DNA from 2 places in the Corynebacterium durum genome. Region 2 is predicted to be linked to the other one. Evidence: riboswitches for the same ligand, from Rfam matches in the RefSeq annotation. Region 2 holds a riboswitch; the other holds the start of a gene.
The links. A riboswitch is a leader RNA that binds a small molecule or an ion and turns the genes downstream of it on or off. The one in region 2 is predicted to bind thiamine pyrophosphate.
Positions count from the first base shown of each region.

Region 1 (9,410 bases), 470 kb from region 2:
AGTGCTGTGACAGCCCGACCCATGCGAAGTTCAAACACTACTTTATGTTCAATTCGTGTCCCGTTTCCGGCGAGAATTCGTACCACATCAGTAATATCTAAAGGATAATCACCGTGGGCAATATTCAACGCAAATGTGCCAGCCGCAAGCGTACTAACAAGAACACTGAGGAAAATGAGTCGCATATTAAAGAAAATCGATAATCGGCCTATAGTTATCACGCGCGGCCATCTCGTTGTCTTTGTGTGCGCTGCGATCATACTTCCGTCGCCAAGCCTCGTTTGACTAGGACTATAAACAGTGGAACCCCGAAGAGCGCTACGACAATACCCATGGCGATTTCGCCAGGGTGGGCTACCACGCGTCCAAGAATATCGGCCCACAACCCGAGCATTCCGCCCACAACCATGGACAACGGAATGATGATTCGATAGTCATGGCCTGCTATGGCTCGCACAATATGCGGGGCAGCTAGGCCGATAAAGCCAACGGGACCAGCACCTGCAACCGCAGCACCCCCGAGGAGCGCAACTGTCGTAAGCCCGAGAATGCGCGTTCGCGTCACTGGCAATCCGAGTGTCGCAGCGACGGATTCCCCCAGGCTGAGAAGGTTGAGTCCTCGCCCTTGGAAAAGGCATAAAACTACACCAATAAGGAAAGGCCAGAATACGGCACGTACGACACCCATATCACGGTCACCGACCGATCCCGTTGACCACGCACGAAGAGCATCAAGGGACAGACTATTGTTCAGAACAAGTGCGTTGACCAGCCCCATAAACAGAGCAGCTAGCGCCACACCCGCCAGAATGAGCGCCAGAGGGTTCATGGCCACCGGCCCAAACGATGAGATAAGAAAAACCAATCCAGCGGTGATGGCGCAACCGATGATAGCGGGAAGCACCAAGTTGCCAGGTTCGGTGCCAACACCCGCATACACGGCGATCACGACAGCCAGGGCTGCACCGGCGTTTATGCCTAAAATATGGGGGTCTGCCAGTGGATTTCGGGTGTGCCCTTGGATCAACGCCCCAGCTCCACCAAGTGCGACACCGGTGAGTAAAGCTAGAACAGTGCGTGGTACTCGCAGCCCACCGATCAGCACAACGAGGTCATTAAACGCCATGTTCCCGGCGTAGTTGGAGTCAAAGGCGTACCGTAGCGATTCCGGCATCACCCGCAACGAGTCCATAAAACCAGTTGATCGGGATCCTACCGTCAGGCTTATCACGAATGACGCCCCCACAAGCAAGAGGCATATACCCAGCACAATCCATATTTTGTAGGTGCGCGACACATCGGCATTCACGGCGGTTGGTAGAGTCACATCAGTCCCACTTCCGCAGGTTATATTGAGTCTGTTCAAGCTTGTCGACGCCCGCGCGCCGCAACCTTACATAGCATCTTTCTGCATGCAGAAATCAAGGGTAGCCTAACTTTTCACCCTCTGCGGGAGGCAACCCTCAGACAAACACTATGAAGCCTCGATGACTGATCACTAGACTTGCCGAGCACGGTACCCGTGATCAACTGGTCCGTGGCCGCCTGGCTGACCAACCCGCAGTTCAACACCATGAGCGATTGCTTCGTGCAACCACTTGATTGACCACTGCAGCGCCTCTGCCACTGTGTCACCCGCAGCAATGCGCGTTGCGAGCGCAGAGGACAACGAGCACCCAGTCCCATGCGTATTCATTGTTTCCACCCGAGGCGCGCGCACAACTGTTACGTTTCCATCGGGTTCTACCACCGCGTTTTCCACCTCCGTGCCGGTCAGGTGCCCACCCTTGACAATGACTGTGGTCGCAGTGCCTCTATTAAAATGACGTGCCTGCTCCACTGCTTCCGCAAAAGTAGAAGCCGGCTGCTCGCCGACCAACACGGCAAGTTCAGGAATGTTCGGCGTTATTACATCGACGCGGCGCGCAAGCTGACGGAGCGCTTGTTCCGCATCGGCGTCAATAAGCCTGTCGCCGCTGGTAGCAATCATTACTGGATCCAGCACAACAACAGGCGAGGGGTACATGTCAAGCCACGCTTGCACTGTCGCTATCGTATCAACGGTGGCAAGCATGCCGATCTTGATGGCATCCACCGCAACGTCAGAAAACACCGCATCAAGTTGCTCATCCAAAAACTCCAACGGCGGCGTATGGACGGACCGAACCCCATGCGTATTTTGCGCCACAAGCGCCGTGACAACATTCATGCCATAACCGCCAGCAGCAGTAATTGATTTCACATCAGCCTGCGCACCCGCACCCCCAGTCGGATCCGTTCCCGCGATCGACAGCACCCGAGGAACCTGCACAAACGCCCCTCGAAGCTCACGCGCCGCAGCATGAGGATCCTGCGCAGCCATAATCGCTGACACCACGCACGCACCGTCCACTGCCTGAAGTTTTGACGCACATTGCTTATCGACGCCCCCGATCGCCACCGTTGCAATTCCGTAGCAGACGGCTGTACGGGCAATCGCCGCTACGCCCTCAACTCCCAATGGTGCTGCGTGATCCGGTTTTGTTGAGGTTGCCCGCACTGGCCCTATCCCGATCACATCAGGAAGACGTACACCAGCCTCTTGCGCATCAGCAATCACGGTGATGAGTTGCTCATGCGTTTCAATACTTAGCCCCAGCATCAGGTGATCAGGAAGAAGCTTGCGCGCCTCAACATAACGCGTGTCGCTCTGACCGATATGGGCGTGTAACCCTAGTTCTGCGGCAATATCAACGTAATCATTAATAAAGAGGGGAATGTTGCCAGTAACTTCGCACAACGCCTGTGCGTGCTGCCGTATCTCTCCTCGTGTGGCGCGTTTGTCGCGTAACTGCACCACACTCACCCCACCTGAGATTGCCTGGGAAACAATATGTGGAACATTATCTGGGCCACCTGCTAAATCTGGGTCAGTGACAAGGTAGAGCGTCCAGTCAGTCATGAGCTAGATACCTCCTGAACCGTCACAAGCTCGGCGATGTGTTCAGGCGTGAGGTTGTACAACGCATCAACCCATGCTGGAGCAAAAGACCCTGGACCGCGTGCACTTTCACCCGCAACCATTCCCGCAGCGCCAGTGTGGGCATGTGCTGCAACAACAGCATCGTGGGCAGCGATACCCCGAATATGGGCGGCACCGAGATACGCCGCAGTTAACGCCCCCAGCGCGCAACCAGTCCCAATGACTATAGGCATCAGTGGATGCCCAGAATCAACCTTGGTCACCTGATGTGCGCTTACGATAAAGTCGGATTCGCCAGAAATGGCCACCACGCCTTTCGTCTGCGCAGCAAGCTGCTTGGCAGCAGGAAGTGCGGCGGCGACATCATCAGTAGCATCCACACCGCGACCGCCGGAGCCAAGCCCAGCTAACGCTACAATTTCAGATGCGTTACCCCGGATAGCGTGCGGAGCGAACTGCAGAATTTCACGGGCAAAATCGGTGCGTTCCTGCAGTGCACCCACCGCAACGGGGTCAAGCACCCATGGGGTTCCCGCGACGGTCGCTCCTTGAATTGCCTGGCGCATGCCCTCATACTGGTCCCGAGTAGGAGTCCCTGCATTAATCAGCACAGCTGATGCTATCGCTGCAAAATCAGCTGATTCTGAGGGGGTATCGCACATTGCTGGTGAGGCACCAACAGCAAGAAGAACGTTGGCCGTGATTTCCATGACCACACTATTTGTTAAACATTGCACCAAAGGATTTATTTCACGCACTGCAGACACAGCACAGCAAAGCTGATTCATGACTATCCCTTCGCTAGTTCGAGCTAGAGCAGGTTCAATGGGTATATTCTCAGCACCGCATTCGGTGCACCCCGTGTCCGATACTCGACAATAGCACACGTGCGCGATGGGGTAGTTGCCGGGGGTAGCAGATGTCAGGTACTGCTGATAGAGTGGCAGAAACGTTGATACTTGCGCCTGAGTTTGATGCACAGGCATATGTGCGCCTAACAGCATTATTGCAGGATATGGGCGCACAGTGCATACGTCAGTGGAGCGGTGTCGGCGGTTCACAGGACTATTTTTTCGCCGAATATCAATTGGGGGAGGATTCAGTGGTTGTTGTAGAAAACGAGACATACCTCGGGCTAAGCATCACTACTGACACTGACACCATTGCCATGATCACACGTATCTGGGGGAGCTGTGGTTAAAGCAACACAAGAACAATATCGGAACATCCTGGAGCTCATTGCAGCAATGGAAGAACAACCGGGATTGTTTGTCACACGTCATGACGTTCACCAGATCAAGTTGTTCCTTACGGCATTTCGTACTGGTCGCATGTGGGGAGCAGGACGTGATGATGGTTTCGGTGATGAGCTCGTTGGCCGACGGTTCACCGACTGGGTACGTGCCAAATACAACTTCACGGATGACGCAATGGGCTGGGCTAACATGCTGCACTGGGTATACGGGGATGTGGACCATGCCCAAGCTAGGTTTTTCAGCGATTTTGGAGAGTATTGCGCCCTTCACCCACGCGCGATCGCCACTTACGGCGGACCGATAAATATCCACAATCAACAGTTTTGTGTTGGGGCTGAGCGTTATGTGCGGGAGCAGTACAAAAAACACTATGGACATCCACTTCCATCTGAAGTGCGCATGACGTTTTCTCACAGTAACTACCGCAATCAAGCGAGCGCGGACATTCGGATTGCCGTCAAGAGTGACCAGCTAGCGGAGGCACTTAATCAGATATGCGGCCACACAGTTGCGCCGCAATATGGAGAGCTGTACGTTGCGCATTTTTCTGACGCACGTCACTGGGACCCAGACATAACAATCAACACCGTCGCATCAGGCAACCTGATACCGATACCCAGTTCGATTGAACAATTTTATAGTGTTTTTTCTGAAATCTGGGAGTTTGTGGATCAGCATGCTTTACCACTCGCTAATGACATCATTGAGATGGATCCTCGCGTCTTGAGGCACGTAGCGCATTGTCCGTGCAATCGCCTTATGGCGGCAATTGCTGTGGCTGTTGTAGAAAAGCACGGTCTACTTGCTTCTGACCCACTAGTTCACGAAGTGCTGAAGGCGGATGATCATGCGCTCCAGCGTCATAGGCACACACATATGGGTACAGCACCTGACCGGAAGCCTTATTTTCCCGACGATCTCAACAGGCTTCGTATCTTCTGCACCCATGGTGTTGAGGCCGCCTTACAGCAGCGCATCAGTAGTCGGATAGTAGGAGCTGCGTAGTGATCGGACATCAGCACACAGATCGGAGCAAAGATTCATAGTGATCAGGTTCGATCCGTTTGATGACAATGGCGTGTGGGTCAATAATGGCCATATCATGCTGGATCCTCAGCATCTTTCCAAAGGTGTTGCTTACGCCCGTGAGCATCGCTGCACTCACATCGGTATCTATGACTTCACCCGAGCACGGCATCATGTCGATCTGTCTTTTTTGCTAGAGATGCCGTATGTAAGGAGTTTTCAACTCGATTGCGGCTTGGCCGATTCCGTAGACCTCACACCGCTCTATCATCTTCCGCGGCTGTGTAGCCTGCACATATGTGGGCAGGTTAAGGAAGTAGATTTGAGCCGTTTTCCCTGTTTAACAAGACTTGAGTGTCTTTTCCAACCTGGAGTGATGTTCAGCAGTACCACAATTACCTCGTTGAAGGTGGCGGGAGCACCTAGGCTTGATTTTTTGTCTGGGCTTCCCAATGTGACAACTATCCAGCTGACCTACTACAAAGGCAGCGATGTACATGGGGTTCGGTGTGCATCACGGTTGAGGGACTTCACTGCGCATTCCGCTCGCAATCTTATCGATGTAAGCGAGCTTCAGCAGTGTACTTATCTTCGTTCAGTGGATTTGGAAGGCGTGCCCCGACGCCTGAACTACAACGTGTTGGGGGAATGCCCAAATTTGGGATCACTGTATCTCGATGGGGTGATACCAAGCTGCGAGTTTGTCAGCAAATTGAAAAATTTGTGGGCGTTTTCCTGCAGGGAAATCGCCAATGATGATTTGTCGCCGTTGATGAAATCATCGTCCCTGTCCAGCGTGTGCCTGTCACGTTATAAGCGCACGTATAACTACAGCCAGCACGACGTAGAAACACGGTTTGGTTGGCATGACTAGCTCTATTCAACCTCGTTAAGGAGGATCGCAACTGATGATGTCGTCACTGCAGGAGGGACTTCTTGCCTGTGCCCGCAAGCAGGATCAGACCGCCACATATATTCATTTGGCTGGTCTCCGTGACAGCGGAAAGTCCAAGCAAGAAGTGTATGCCGAGGCATTGGATTTGCTCAAGCAACTTCGCAGCAATCGTTATTCGGCTAAGGCAACAGCTGATGCTGATGCTTTGTGTGATGTCATGGACATGATTGTCGGTTTTTGCTCACCGCAGTGGACGGTATGGACAACGTAAGCTGAAACGCATGCGTAGTTTCCTGGATTTTATAGCCTCGTCTCCAAGTTCTTTTCATGCTGCCCACCAGGTTGCCCGTCGCCTTGATCAGGCTGGTTTTGCCCAGCAGGATGAGGCAGAACCGTGGGACGCCAGCCCTGGTGGCCACTATGTCGTACGTGGCGGGGCGATCATGGCGTGGTGGGTTCCAGAAAATGCTAGTCCGGAGTCTGGCTTCCGCATCGTGGGTTCTCACACGGATTCACCTGGTTTTAAGGTCAAGCCAGGCACGGATTTCACCACTGTAGGCTGGCAGCAGGTTGCAGTAGAAGTTTATGGTGGTCCGATACTAACGTCCTGGTTCGATCGCGAACTTGTGCTAGCTGGGCGCGTGATTCTCAGTGACGGCTCGGAAAAGATGGTGTCCACAGGGCCACTATTGCGCATTCCGAATCTGGCGATTCATTTGTCACGGGACAAAGCCCAGGATGCGAGCACTTTGTCTCGCCAAGTGCATCTGCAACCGGTGATGGGGGTGGGGGATCCAGAGGCGAGCGTGCTGGATGTTGTGGCTGCGTCGGCGGGCGTCGATAAGCATGACATTGTGGCGCATGACCTCATAACATGTGATGCTCAGCGTGGTGAGATGTTTGGCGCAAATATGGATCTAGTTGCCGCGGGACGGCTGGATAATTTGTCCAGTGTGTATGCAAGCCTAGAAGCGTTCATCGCTGCACTTCAGTCGGGCGATGCTGGCAATGATGTTTTGGTGTTGGCGGCTTTTGACCATGAGGAGGTTGGCAGCGCAACAATTTCTGGTGCAGCGGGTCCGTTGCTGGAGAATGTGCTGGTGCGCACCGCCCAGACACTCGAGGCCGACACCGAGGACCTGCACCGAATGTTTGCCCGATCCTGGTGTGTGTCAGCAGATGCTGCGCATTCTGTGCACCCGAATTACGTGGGTAAGCATGATCCGGTGACGCAGCCGCTGGTTAATCATGGTCCTGTGGTGAAGATGAATGCGAATCAGCGGTATGCGAGTGATGCTGTGACGTGGGCGCTGTGGGAGCGTGCATGCCGGGATGCGGGTGTTCCGAGCCAGGTGTTTGTGGGGAATAATGATAGCCCGTGCGGATCGACGATCGGCCCGATTACCGCAACACGGTTAGGCATTCCCACAGTCGATGTGGGGATTCCGCTTTTGTCCATGCATTCGGCGCGGGAATTGTGTGGTGCGCATGATATGGGGTGGTTTGCCCAGGCGTTGGAGGCGTTTTTCGTCGGGGACTAGAGTTTAAGCAGTATATGTTCTTCACTAGGGGCATCCTGCCTCCTAGTGTCAGCGTGGTTTAACAGGAAGGCCCCCATGGCGTATTCAGGCCCTTTTCAGCCGGGTGATCGTGTGCAGTTGACGGATGCGAAGCGCAGGCATTTCACGATTGTGTTGCAGCCCGGCGAGCAGTTTTTCACCCATAAGGGCAGCATTGCGCATGATGACGTTATTGGCCAGCATGAGGGCACGGTGGTGTTGTCCAGCCAAGGTGGGGAGTATTTGTGTTTCCGGCATTTGATGGTGGACCATGTGCTGTCCATGCCGCGCGGCGCTGCGGTGATTTATCCGAAGGATTCGGCGCAGATCATGGTGGAGGGTGACATTTTTCCGGGCGCTCGCGTGCTTGAGGCGGGTGCCGGTTCAGGTGCGTTGTCAATGAGTTTGTTGCGTGCCATTGGGGAGCATGGCCAGTTGATTTCCTATGAAATTCGTCAGGATCATCTGGATTATGCAGAGGATAATGTCACGGAGTTTTTTGGTGGGCACCCGAAGAATTGGTCGCTGCGGCTCGGGGATCTGCGTGATGTGCATCTTGATGATCTGGATGGCATGCCGGTGGATCGGATTATTTTGGACATGTTGGAACCGTGGGAGTGTTTGGATACGGTGCGTGAATTGTTGCTGCCTGGCGGGGTGTTTATGACGTATGTGGCTACGGTTCCGCAGTTGATGAAGGTGATGGAGGGGATTCGTCAACAGAAGTGCTTTACGGAGCCGCGGGCGTGGGAATCGTTGGTGCGGGAGTGGAAGGTGGATGGTTTGGCCACCCGCCCGGAGCACCGGATGAATGCGCATACGGCGTTTTTGGTGTGGGCGCGTAGGCTTGCCGATGGCACGGTGGCGCCGCGCCCGCAGCGGCGAGCACGGCGGTAAGGTGCAAGGTAGCCAAGTTCCTAGGCACCACGTGGAGGTGGTTGAACACTATGACATCGTCGGATATGGATGCTGCTGATCTGCAGGTACTGCGTCGCGCTAACCGTGAGCTGGGGGCGCGGAATGCGAAGCTTGCCGAGTTGCTGAAGGCTTCCCGCGACAAGCTCGCAGTATTGCACCAGGAGCTGGAGGCGCTGGCCGCCCCACCAAGCACGTATGGGGTGCTGTTGGACATCAATCCAGGCGGGGCCAGCGCCGAGGTGTTTACCGCGAATCGACGCATGCGGCTGGTGGTCTCGCCGAGTGTGGATCGCGCCGCATTGGTTCCCGGCGCGCGAGTGCGCATTGGGGAGGGCTCGCAGGTGGTGGAGGTGTGTGGTTTTGAAACCTCGGGGGAGCTATCCACGCTGACGGAGGTGTTGGCGGATTCCCGCGCGTTGGTGGTGGATACGCGCGGCGAGGAACATGTGGTGCAGCTTGCCGCTCCGTTGTTGCAAGAGGGACAGTCGCCACGGCCGGGGGACACGCTGCTTATCGACGCCCGCGCGGGTTACGCGTTCGAGGTTATCCCCAAGGCTGAAGTTGCTCGTCTGGTACTGGAGGAGGTGCCGGATGTGTCCTACCACGATATTGGTGGTTTGGATGCGCAGATTGAGCAGATTCATGACGCTGTTGAGTTGCCGTTTACTCACCCTGAATTGTATCGGGATTTTGCGTTGCGTCCACCAAAGGGGGTGTTGTTGTATGGCCCGCCTGGCTGCGGGAAGACGTTGATTGCTAAGGCCGTGGCGCATTCGTTGTCTACGCGTATTGGT
Region 1 covers NZ_CP047200.1:1,435,810-1,445,219, reverse strand. The annotation lists gene CDUR_RS06780 (FecCD family ABC transporter permease) at 1-260, opposite strand, end outside; gene CDUR_RS06775 (FecCD family ABC transporter permease) at 257-1,327, opposite strand; partial or broken gene thiD (bifunctional hydroxymethylpyrimidine kinase/phosphomethylpyrimidine kinase) at 1,523-2,941, opposite strand; gene thiM (hydroxyethylthiazole kinase) at 2,938-3,750, opposite strand; TPP riboswitch at 3,738-3,834, opposite strand; gene CDUR_RS06760 (hypothetical protein) at 3,903-4,163, shown strand; gene CDUR_RS06755 (hypothetical protein) at 4,156-5,223, shown strand; gene CDUR_RS06750 (leucine-rich repeat domain-containing protein) at 5,264-6,118, shown strand; gene CDUR_RS06745 (hypothetical protein) at 6,153-6,410, shown strand; gene CDUR_RS06740 (M18 family aminopeptidase) at 6,421-7,680, shown strand; gene CDUR_RS06735 (tRNA (adenine-N1)-methyltransferase) at 7,756-8,595, shown strand; gene arc (proteasome ATPase) at 8,646-9,410, shown strand, end outside.
Region 1: another riboswitch for thiamine pyrophosphate. It lies ahead of thiM (hydroxyethylthiazole kinase); the one in region 2 lies ahead of CDUR_RS04665 (ECF transporter S component).

Region 2 (9,410 bases):
TAGTGTTCCAACACGTGGTGAGGCGGACCGTCGGCAATGATGCCCCGCTCAGCGGTGCCGAGAACCACAAGCCGATCCACCACGTCACACCACGTGTCCACGCGATGTTCCACCACAATCAGCGTGGCGCCCGTCTCCGCCGCGACCTGGGCGACGGCATCGCGGACGTCCCGTACACCAGCCGGGTCAAGGTTCGCCGTAGGTTCATCAAGCACGATCACTCGCGCCCCCATGGCGATCACGCCGGCGAGGGCCAATCGTTGCTTCTGCCCGCCAGAGAGGTGTTCCGTGGGGTGATCAAACGGCAGCGGCAATCCCACCATGTCCAGAGCGCGACGCGCACGGTGCCACATCTCCTCACGCGGAACCCCCAGGTTCTCGCAGCCAAACACCACGTCGTCGCCGACGCGGGAACAAATCACCTGCGAATCGGGGTCTTGCAGCACCAACCCCACCATGCCGCGGACGCTGCGGGAGGGGTGGCCGTCGATAAGCACCTGCCCAGCCTGTTCCCCTTCATCATCGCCGAGAATCCCGGCGATGGCCGCAAGCAGTGTTGATTTGCCCGAGCCAGATTCCCCGAGCAGGAGCACCCGCTCGCCCTGGTCGATACTCAGGGTCAACCCCTCAAGGGTGGGGTTTTTACGTCCGGCGTGCCGCCAGCCGAAATCCTGGACACGTACCGCAACGGGCATGGCGCTACACCAGGCGCTGGCGCTCGCGACCCACGGCGAAACGATCCAGCGCGCCCGTCGCCGCCAAGCCGCGCACCAACACAAACCCCAACGCACCAGCAAGCAACGCGCCACTGACGCACATGGTGGACAGATAAATCACGTTGAAAGTCACAGACATTGCGTAGTTCGCACTAGTCACCAGTTCAAGCGCCCAGCCGCCAACGGCCGCGCCAATACCCCCGAGCACAGCCACCGGGAGGGAAAACCGGCGGTAAACAAAAATCGCAAACATTAGTTCCGCACCCAACCCTTGAGCCAGGCCGGAATACACCGTCTCTATCCCCCACTGGTTACCCAGAACGGCCGACACACAAGCCGCCACCACTTCGACGAAAATCGCGGCACCCGGCTTGCGGATCACCAGTGCACCCAAGACGCCACCGATCAACCAGATACCCGTTGCGATACCCCCGAAACCGGGTGTTATGGCCTGCGCCGCCGTGTACCAGGCGTAGCCAATTGAATTCCATACCCAAAACAGCAGGCCACAGGCCACGCCAAGCACTGCCGCAACAACAATGTCCACGACACGCCACGTCATCATCTTTTTCATTTATCCTCCCTAGCGCCGGTATTACCCGGATCAGGTTCGTGCGGTTTATTCTCAGCCACAGCCATTACGCGCCTGGCACCCGCGGGGTCGCCATTACTATACATAGACTGGGAAGTATGACTACTCCACGCCTCACCACAACAACCATAGGAATCGCGGCAGCCGCCTTCTGCCTAGCAGTAGGACTCAGTGCCTGCGGAACACAAAACACCTCGCAGATGAACGCAGCAACACCGCTCACTTCCACCTCAACCACCAAGACAACCACCACCCATAAAGCACCCCCATCCACCCCCGAAAGCACCCCCGTAGGCCCCTGCGAAGCTGAGCAACTAGAGATGGTCGCCACCCCCAGCGGCAACGGCGCAGGCTCCACCTTCACAGAAATCACCCTCACCAACAAAGGCCCAGCCTGCATCCTCAAAGGCTTCCCGGGGCTATCACTTCTCGACGGCGCGAAAAACCAGATCGGTGCAGCCGCCACCCGTGAAGGCGAGGGACAATCCGACAATTCCGGTTCCGACGGCCTGATCCAAACCGGTTCTAACGCGCACTTTGGCCTCAGGTCCAGCAACCCACACATCCACAACTGTGATTCCGTTGCGGAATCAGTGTTTGTGCAGGTCTACCCCCCGAATGACACTGGATCAATCACGGCACCATTGACGTTGGAAACCTGCACCGATGAATCGGTGGAGACTCTGTCAGTAACGCACATGTCCTAACTCTTATAGTGATTTAACCCATGCGATAAATGCATCAGGATCTTCATTAGCACCATGGCCTGCGTCCCAGTAGTAGGACGTGTCCACTGCGTCACCAGCGTTACTTAACGCCGAGGCAAGGTTGCTGACAATAGAGAAACTGGTATCCGTATCTTTCGCACCCACCCGGAGGAACCAATGTTGAGCGCGTTGGGGGTTGCGGTCCAGGATAAAGCCCATCGGGTTCATGCGCGTGACCGCATCCTCCACTCCTTCCTCCAGATCGCCACCCTGTGCATAGGTGGTGAAATGCCGGGCATTTGTGTTCTCATTACCAAACAGGCTGTTCTCGCCGCTGCTTAAATCAAGCGCGTCAAATGCTGGAGCACCCTTCCCGCGACCTGTGTGATCAATGAACTGTTCCCAGGTGAAATCACCCTCCACCCACGGATTTTGTGCCACATATGCTGCCCGGTCCTCATCCGATAGACCATCCAGGTAACGCTTCGCCGAGGGGCGCAGATGCACCGACAACATATGCTCCGCCAGGTTATCCGCAGTAAGTTTCCTGCCCTGATCATCCTTGAGGCCCAAACGCTCCATGTACTGCGGGAAACGTGCACGCAACTCCTCGGAGACGGTGGCGTTGACCGAGACTGTTTCGTTCGTGGCATCACCAAAGCACCACTCATAGGCTGCGTCCGCATTCTCCAGGTCAGTGATGGGGCAATAACCAGCAACGGCGTAAATGACGTCACTGGCATCCGCCGCCCCGAGCGCCACAAGATCCTTCTGATACAGGTCGCTGCCGCCGGACGCCCCCAACAGCACGGACAACGCACCACCAGCGGAACTACCACTTGAGACAATCCGATCGGTGTTACCAGGCACGACACCAGAGTTGGCCTTCAGGTATCGCATGGCTGCTTTAAGATCCACAATCGCGGCAGGTGCCTTGCCAAAGTACACGCCATCCGCATTGACGTTATCGCGACCGCGTGCGCCAGGATTGACCACCACAAGGCCACTAGCCAGGGCATAATCGCCGAGGTCAATATGCTTTCCGGCACTCATTTGCGCGCCGCTGCCGGATTCAACTCCACCGGCCCCGGCCGGCGGGGCGCCACCACCTGGAGGCATGCCACCGCCCGGCATTCCGCCCGGCTGTTCAGCGTTGACGGCCGATGATGTGTAGCCACCAATGTTCATGGCAAAAACAATGGGCGCCCCTGAAGCGTCCACTTCCTTTCCATTCACGGACGTAGGTTGTTTGATATTCATGCTTTGATATTCGGCATCAACCGGGTTGGCGACATACACAATCCCCTTCCACAGTTTGTAGTTGACAGTCACTTCTTCACCGTCTGCCATTGTCACTGTGGTACTTTCCGCAGTGAATGCTTTGGGATCAAAATTTAACGCAGAATTACTGCCCCCTGTTGCCGACACTGAGCTTGTCGACGTCCCGCTGCCCCCACCGGAACTGCTACACGCGCTGATGATGGGAATGCCCAACACAGCACCCGCTGTCACACCAATAAAAGACCGTCGTCTTATCGTTTCTCCTTCTCGCCGCACCTTGTTTATCTAAGGCTAAGTAGTAATGCTGTAAATATGCTGGAAATTGTCTAGAAATTTAGCCAAAGAGTAGGCGAGGCGGTCTGATGCCACCGTGAGACTGCAGTGAGGTTGCTAGGTCACAAACCTGCACAAAACTTGTCGTAGCATGGAGAGCTGACGAAAGGTGCCATCAATGACAGCAACGAATCGCCCCACTGGACTCACGTCTGCGGACGCGGCACAACGCCTGGACACCTACGGGCGCAATGAACTCCGCGCGGCAACAACGGAACCCACATGGCTGGTTTTTCTCCGCCAATTCCAAGACCCTCTGGTGTATTTGCTGTTTATCGCCATGGCAATTTCCTGCGGAGCATGGTTTATTGAAGGCTCACATGGGGTTCCAATTGACACAGTGGTGATTGGTTTAATCGTTATAGCTAATGCGATTCTCGGCTTTACTCAGGAACAACGGGCAGCACATGCCGTCGAAGCACTTGCGCACATGACAGCGGCGCATTCCACTGTGCTTCGCGACGGTAAACAAACCGTCATCTCATCGGAAGAATTAGTTCCCGGCGATATTCTACTTCTTGCGGAAGGCGACGCTGTTGGTGCCGACGCGAAACTGATTTCCGCCACGAATCTCGCCGTGCAGGAATCATCACTGACAGGCGAATCCGAAGCAGTTATCAAAGACCCATCCCCCACCCCAGAGAATGAACCCCTGGGAGACCGTACTGACATGGTATTTAAAGGCACCGCCGTGGTTCGGGGCGTGGGGACCGCCGAAGTCATGCACACCGGCATGGAAACCCAAATGGGGCAGATCGCCACCATGCTGGACGAGACCGAGGCGGAAGACTCGCCGCTGAAGAAGGAAATTGCTACCATCTCCCGAACACTTGGCCTCCTCGTCGTGGGTATTGCGGTGATCGTGATGGTCACCCTCGCACTGGTCAACGGCGTACACAGCACCAAAGATGCGGTGGATATTTTGCTGCTCGGCGTCTCCCTGGCGGTGGCGGCGGTGCCGGAGGGACTGCCTGCAATTTTGTCGCTGGTGTTAGCGCTGGGCGTTCAGGCCATGGCACGCAAAAACGCGGTGATGAAGAATCTTCCATCCGTGGAAACCCTCGGTTCCGCGAGCGTTGTGTGCTCAGATAAAACCGGCACGCTCACCCGAAACGAAATGACCCTGCGGGAAATCGTCACAGCATCTGGAAGTACCATCCTGGAGGGGTCCGGCTACGATTCTTCCGGCGACGCGACCAGCATCAATGACAACGCCCGCATTGAGGCGGAGTTGACGATGGTTGCTGGTGCAACCGCGAATAATGCGCAGCTGGAGTACACCACCAACGGCTGGGAGATTGTAGGCGACCCAACCGAGGCGGCGTTTTTGGTGGCGCTGCCAAAGGTGGTGTTAAACCCAGACCCTGCCCCTCAGCGGCTGGGAGAAATCCCGTTCAGCTCTGAGCGCAAAATGATGACCGTCTTGGTTCCCGGCTATCTGTACAGTAAAGGTGCTCCCGATGTGTTGTTGGAGCATTGCACCCGAGAGCAGGTGGGTAACAGCGAACGTGAGCTTGAACCGGGGCGTCGTGAAGCAATCCTGGACACCGTCGAAGAGTTATCGCGGAAGGGTTACCGCACACTGGGGGTCGCGCGGCGCACGGGTTTGGTGGCGCTGGAAGAAGATGACCTGACCTTCCTGGGTGTCGTCGGCATTATCGATCCACCGCGCGACGAGGCGAAGGAAGCCATCGAACAGGCTCACCATGCCGGTATCCGCACAATCATGATCACCGGCGATCACCCGGTGACCGCCAGCAGCATAGCAACCTCCCTGGGTTTTGATGCCACCGCCGCCTTCACCGGCAAGGACATCGATGACATGAGCGATCAGGAATTTGCTGAAGCGGTGCGCACAACCGACGTGTATGCCCGCGTCGCACCCGCCCACAAACTCCGCATTGTGGACGCACTACAGGCGGACGGCAACATCGTGGCCATGACCGGCGACGGCGTGAATGACGCACCTGCGCTGAAAAGCGCCGACATTGGCGTGGCCATGGGCATCACGGGCACCGAGGTAACCAAAGAAGCCGCCACGATGATCCTCGCCGATGACAACTACGGCACCATCGTTTCGGCGGTGGAGCAAGGGCGCGTGACCTTTGACAACATTCGAAAATTTCTGCGCTACCTGCTGAGTTCCAACATGGGCGAAGTGGTCACCGTGTTCTTCGGTGTCCTGCTGGCGGGGTGGCTAGGGCTTAACGACAGCGGCGGTGGGGTGGTTCTTCCCTTACTGGCAACCCAAATCCTGTGGATCAACCTGATCACCGATTCCGGACCGGCGCTGGCCATGGGCGTTGATCCCGCAGATGACGACGTGATGGAGCGCGCACCCCGACGCATAAACGATCGCATCATCAACCGCGACATGTGGGCACAGGTCATTTACATTGGCGTGATTATGGGGGCCGTGACGCTAGCCACCATTGATTTCTTCCTCCCCGGCGGCATTGTGAACGGCCACGATTCTTTGGAGGTGGCCCGCACCGCAGGGTTTACCACCCTTGTGTTTGCCCAGCTGTTCAACGCCCTGAACGCCCGCTCCGACATTCATTCCGCATTCATCGGCATCTTCCGCAACCGCTGGCTGTGGGCATCCATCGGCATCGCGGTGTTCCTGCAGGTATGCGTGGTGCACATTCCGTTCCTGCAAGCAGCCTTCGGAACTGCCTCCCTGGACTTCACGCATTGGGTAGTAGCCATCGGCATGGCATCGCTGGTGCTGTGTGCTGAGGAAATGTCCAAGTTTGTACGATGGGCCCTGGAAGTTTAAATAAAGGTAAGATTATAGGGCTTACTGCCTACTACCCCACTGGAGTGTCACTATGCCCGGAGGTCTTGCAGCACTGCTTGACGACGTCGCGCTCATCGCCAAAACAGCCTCAGCCAGCATCGATGATGTCGCCGCCGCCGCAGGAAAAACCAGCGCCAAGGCCACAGGAATCGTTGTTGACGACGCCGCCGTCACCCCCCGCTTCGTCCAAGGAGTCACCCCGGCGCGCGAACTCCCCATCATCTGGCGCATCGCCAAAGGCTCACTGTTCAACAAATTGGTGATCATTCTGCCTGTGGCACTGCTGCTCAGTTGGCTTGCCCCGTGGTTACTGAACCCCATATTGATGCTGGGTGGTGCCTACTTGTGTTTTGAGGGTGCCGAGAAAGTCTGGGAGAAAATCAGCGGCCACGAGGACCACGAGGAAGCCGCAGTGGATACCGGACCCGATGCGGAAAACAAGCTGGTGCGCGGCGCAGTCACCACTGACCTAATCCTCAGCGCAGAGATCATGGTCATCTCCCTCAACGAGGTCGCAGCCGAACCCTTGGCCATGCGCACTATTGTGCTCATCATCGTGGCCATCGGGATTACCGCACTGGTCTACGGAGTGGTGGGCCTGCTGGTGAAGATGGACGATGTGGGGATGGGATTAGCCTCCCGCGACAGCGCCGGGGCGCAGAAACTTGGGCGTGGAATGGTGGCAGCGATGCCCCGTCTTTTGAACATCATCGCCGTAATCGGCACGTTCGCCATGCTGTGGGTCGGCGGGCACATCATCGTATCTGGGTTGGACCAGCTTGGCTGGCACACTCCGCATGACATCATCCACCATGCAACCCACGCGGTTCATCACCTGGGTGGTTTCGCCGAATGGCTTGTGGATACGTTCTGCTCACTCATCGTCGGCAGCATCGTCGGTGCCCTGATTGTGGGCGTCATGCACCTGCTTCCTTTCCGCAAAAAGCACTAGATTCATGCGGTTTTCTGACACTGCGCTGGTCATTGAGGGCGGTGGCATGCGCAATAGCTACACCGGGGCGGTCGTCGAAAAGCTCATGCGTGAGGGCATCGAGTTCGGTTGGGTGGGCGGCGTGTCCGCAGGTGCCTCGCACACGGCGAACTTTCTGGCGGGCGATCCGCTGCGCACTCGGGAGAGTTTTGTCAGCATTGGTGCCAACCCGCGCACGGGCGGTTGGGGGTCTTTCGTGCGGGGACGCGGCTATTTCGACAGCACCTACATCTACCACGAAGCACCACTACGCACCTTTGAGCATTCCGGCGGGCGCATCGCCGCCTTCGATTTTCCCGCCTTCCTCCGAAACCCCACCCCCTTCAGCATCGGGGCATTCCACGTAGACACCGGCAGCATGACCTGGTGGAACCGCGACCACACTTCCACTATCGACGCCCTGATGCTCCGCGTCCGCGCTTCCTCCACCATGCCCGGTTTCATGATCATGCCCCACGTTGACGGCGAGCTCTACGCCGACGGCGCCCTCGGCCCCAGCGGAGGCATCCCCATCGATGCTGCTGAAGCTGCAGGATTCCGGCGCTTTCTAGTGATCATGAGCAGGCCGCGCGCCTACACCAAAGGCAAAGCCACCCCTGCGGGCATCCTGCGCCAGGTCTTTCGCACCCACCCGGCCATTGCCGACGCCCTGATAGCGCGGCCCGACCACTACAACGCCACCCGCGCCCGACTCCTCGATCTGGAACGTGGCGGCAACGCCTACCTGTTCTTCGCCGAGAACATGTCAGTGGAAAACCGGGAACGCAACCTGCATAAACTCCAAGAATCCTACCGCGCCGGGCGGGAGCAAGCCGAGCGGGAATGGCCAGCGATCAGGGAATTTTTGGGCGAGCCGGACTGATCCGCGCTAAGCGCGATGCTTACGCAACGATCTGGCATCCGCAAAACCAACCTGCCGTGCCGCCTGCTCCATCGTGGCACCCTGCGCGACCAACAGCTCCGCATGTTCCAGGCGCACAGCCCGTTGGTACTGGCTCGGCGTTAGCCCAATATTCTTCATAAAAGACCTGCTCAGGGTGCGTTCGCTAACGTTGCCGCGCCGGGCCAAGTCCGCGAGTGTAAAGCTCTGGGCAAAATGATCATTCAAAAAATCCTGGATGCGGTGCACCAGATCATCGCAGTGGTCACGATAGCGCAGTATCACACTGTGCTGCTCCATGTTTCCGTTGCGGCGGGCGTACACCACCATGGTCCTAGCAATGCGGGCCGCAATCCGCGCGCCGAAATGTTGCTCCACTAGGTGCAGGGATAGGTCGATGCCACTGGCAATCCCGGCGGAGGTGTAGATGCCCTGACCACCGACAAATAGCACGTCACGCACCACGTGGACACGAGGGTAGCGCGCGCCGAGGGTGTCTTGAAGGTCGTGGTGGGTGGTGGCACGGCGGCCGTCGAGAAGCCCTGCCTCCGCCACGATGAACGCACCTGCACAAATACTGGCGATTGTGCCGCCTGCAGCATGATGCGCTGCGATGCTGGCGAGCAGATTATTGTTGAGCGGGTGTGCCGTAGCTGCAAAACCGGGAATGATCAGCAGATCATCCGGCGTAAGGCCCGGCCAGTCGGTGCTCACATTCACTGGTAGCCCTTGTTTCGACTGGACGGTTTGCTGCTCCCCCACATAAACAATGGTGGAGGGCTCGCCAGTGAGATCGCGGAGGGTGCTGAACACCTGGGCGGGTCCAGCGATGTCGAGAAGCTGAACGCGGTCAGGCACCACGAACACGACGGTATTCACCTGCGCCAGCTTACTGCGTCCTTCGATTCAATATGCGCGAACCGCCCTGCTAGCGCGTATTCGGTGCGTTCGATAACCTCATGGGCAGGCAGCACCTCGCCTGTGTCGGGGCGAACGATAGGGAACGTAGCGGTGGCATCGGTGACAAACGTAACGTCGTACCCCATATCCGCCGCCAGACGCGCTGTGGTCTCGCAGCACTGCTCCGTTTGGATGCCCACGATCACTAGG
Region 2 covers NZ_CP047200.1:969,155-978,564, reverse strand. The annotation lists gene CDUR_RS04670 (ABC transporter ATP-binding protein) at 1-695, opposite strand, end outside; gene CDUR_RS04665 (ECF transporter S component) at 700-1,290, opposite strand; TPP riboswitch at 1,280-1,383, opposite strand; gene CDUR_RS04660 (DUF4232 domain-containing protein) at 1,407-2,015, shown strand; gene CDUR_RS04655 (subtype B tannase) at 2,019-3,443, opposite strand; gene CDUR_RS04650 (cation-translocating P-type ATPase) at 3,748-6,408, shown strand; gene CDUR_RS04645 (DUF808 domain-containing protein) at 6,461-7,381, shown strand; gene CDUR_RS04640 (patatin-like phospholipase family protein) at 7,386-8,282, shown strand; gene CDUR_RS04635 (GlxA family transcriptional regulator) at 8,289-9,179, opposite strand; gene CDUR_RS04630 (isochorismatase family protein) at 9,176-9,410, opposite strand, start outside.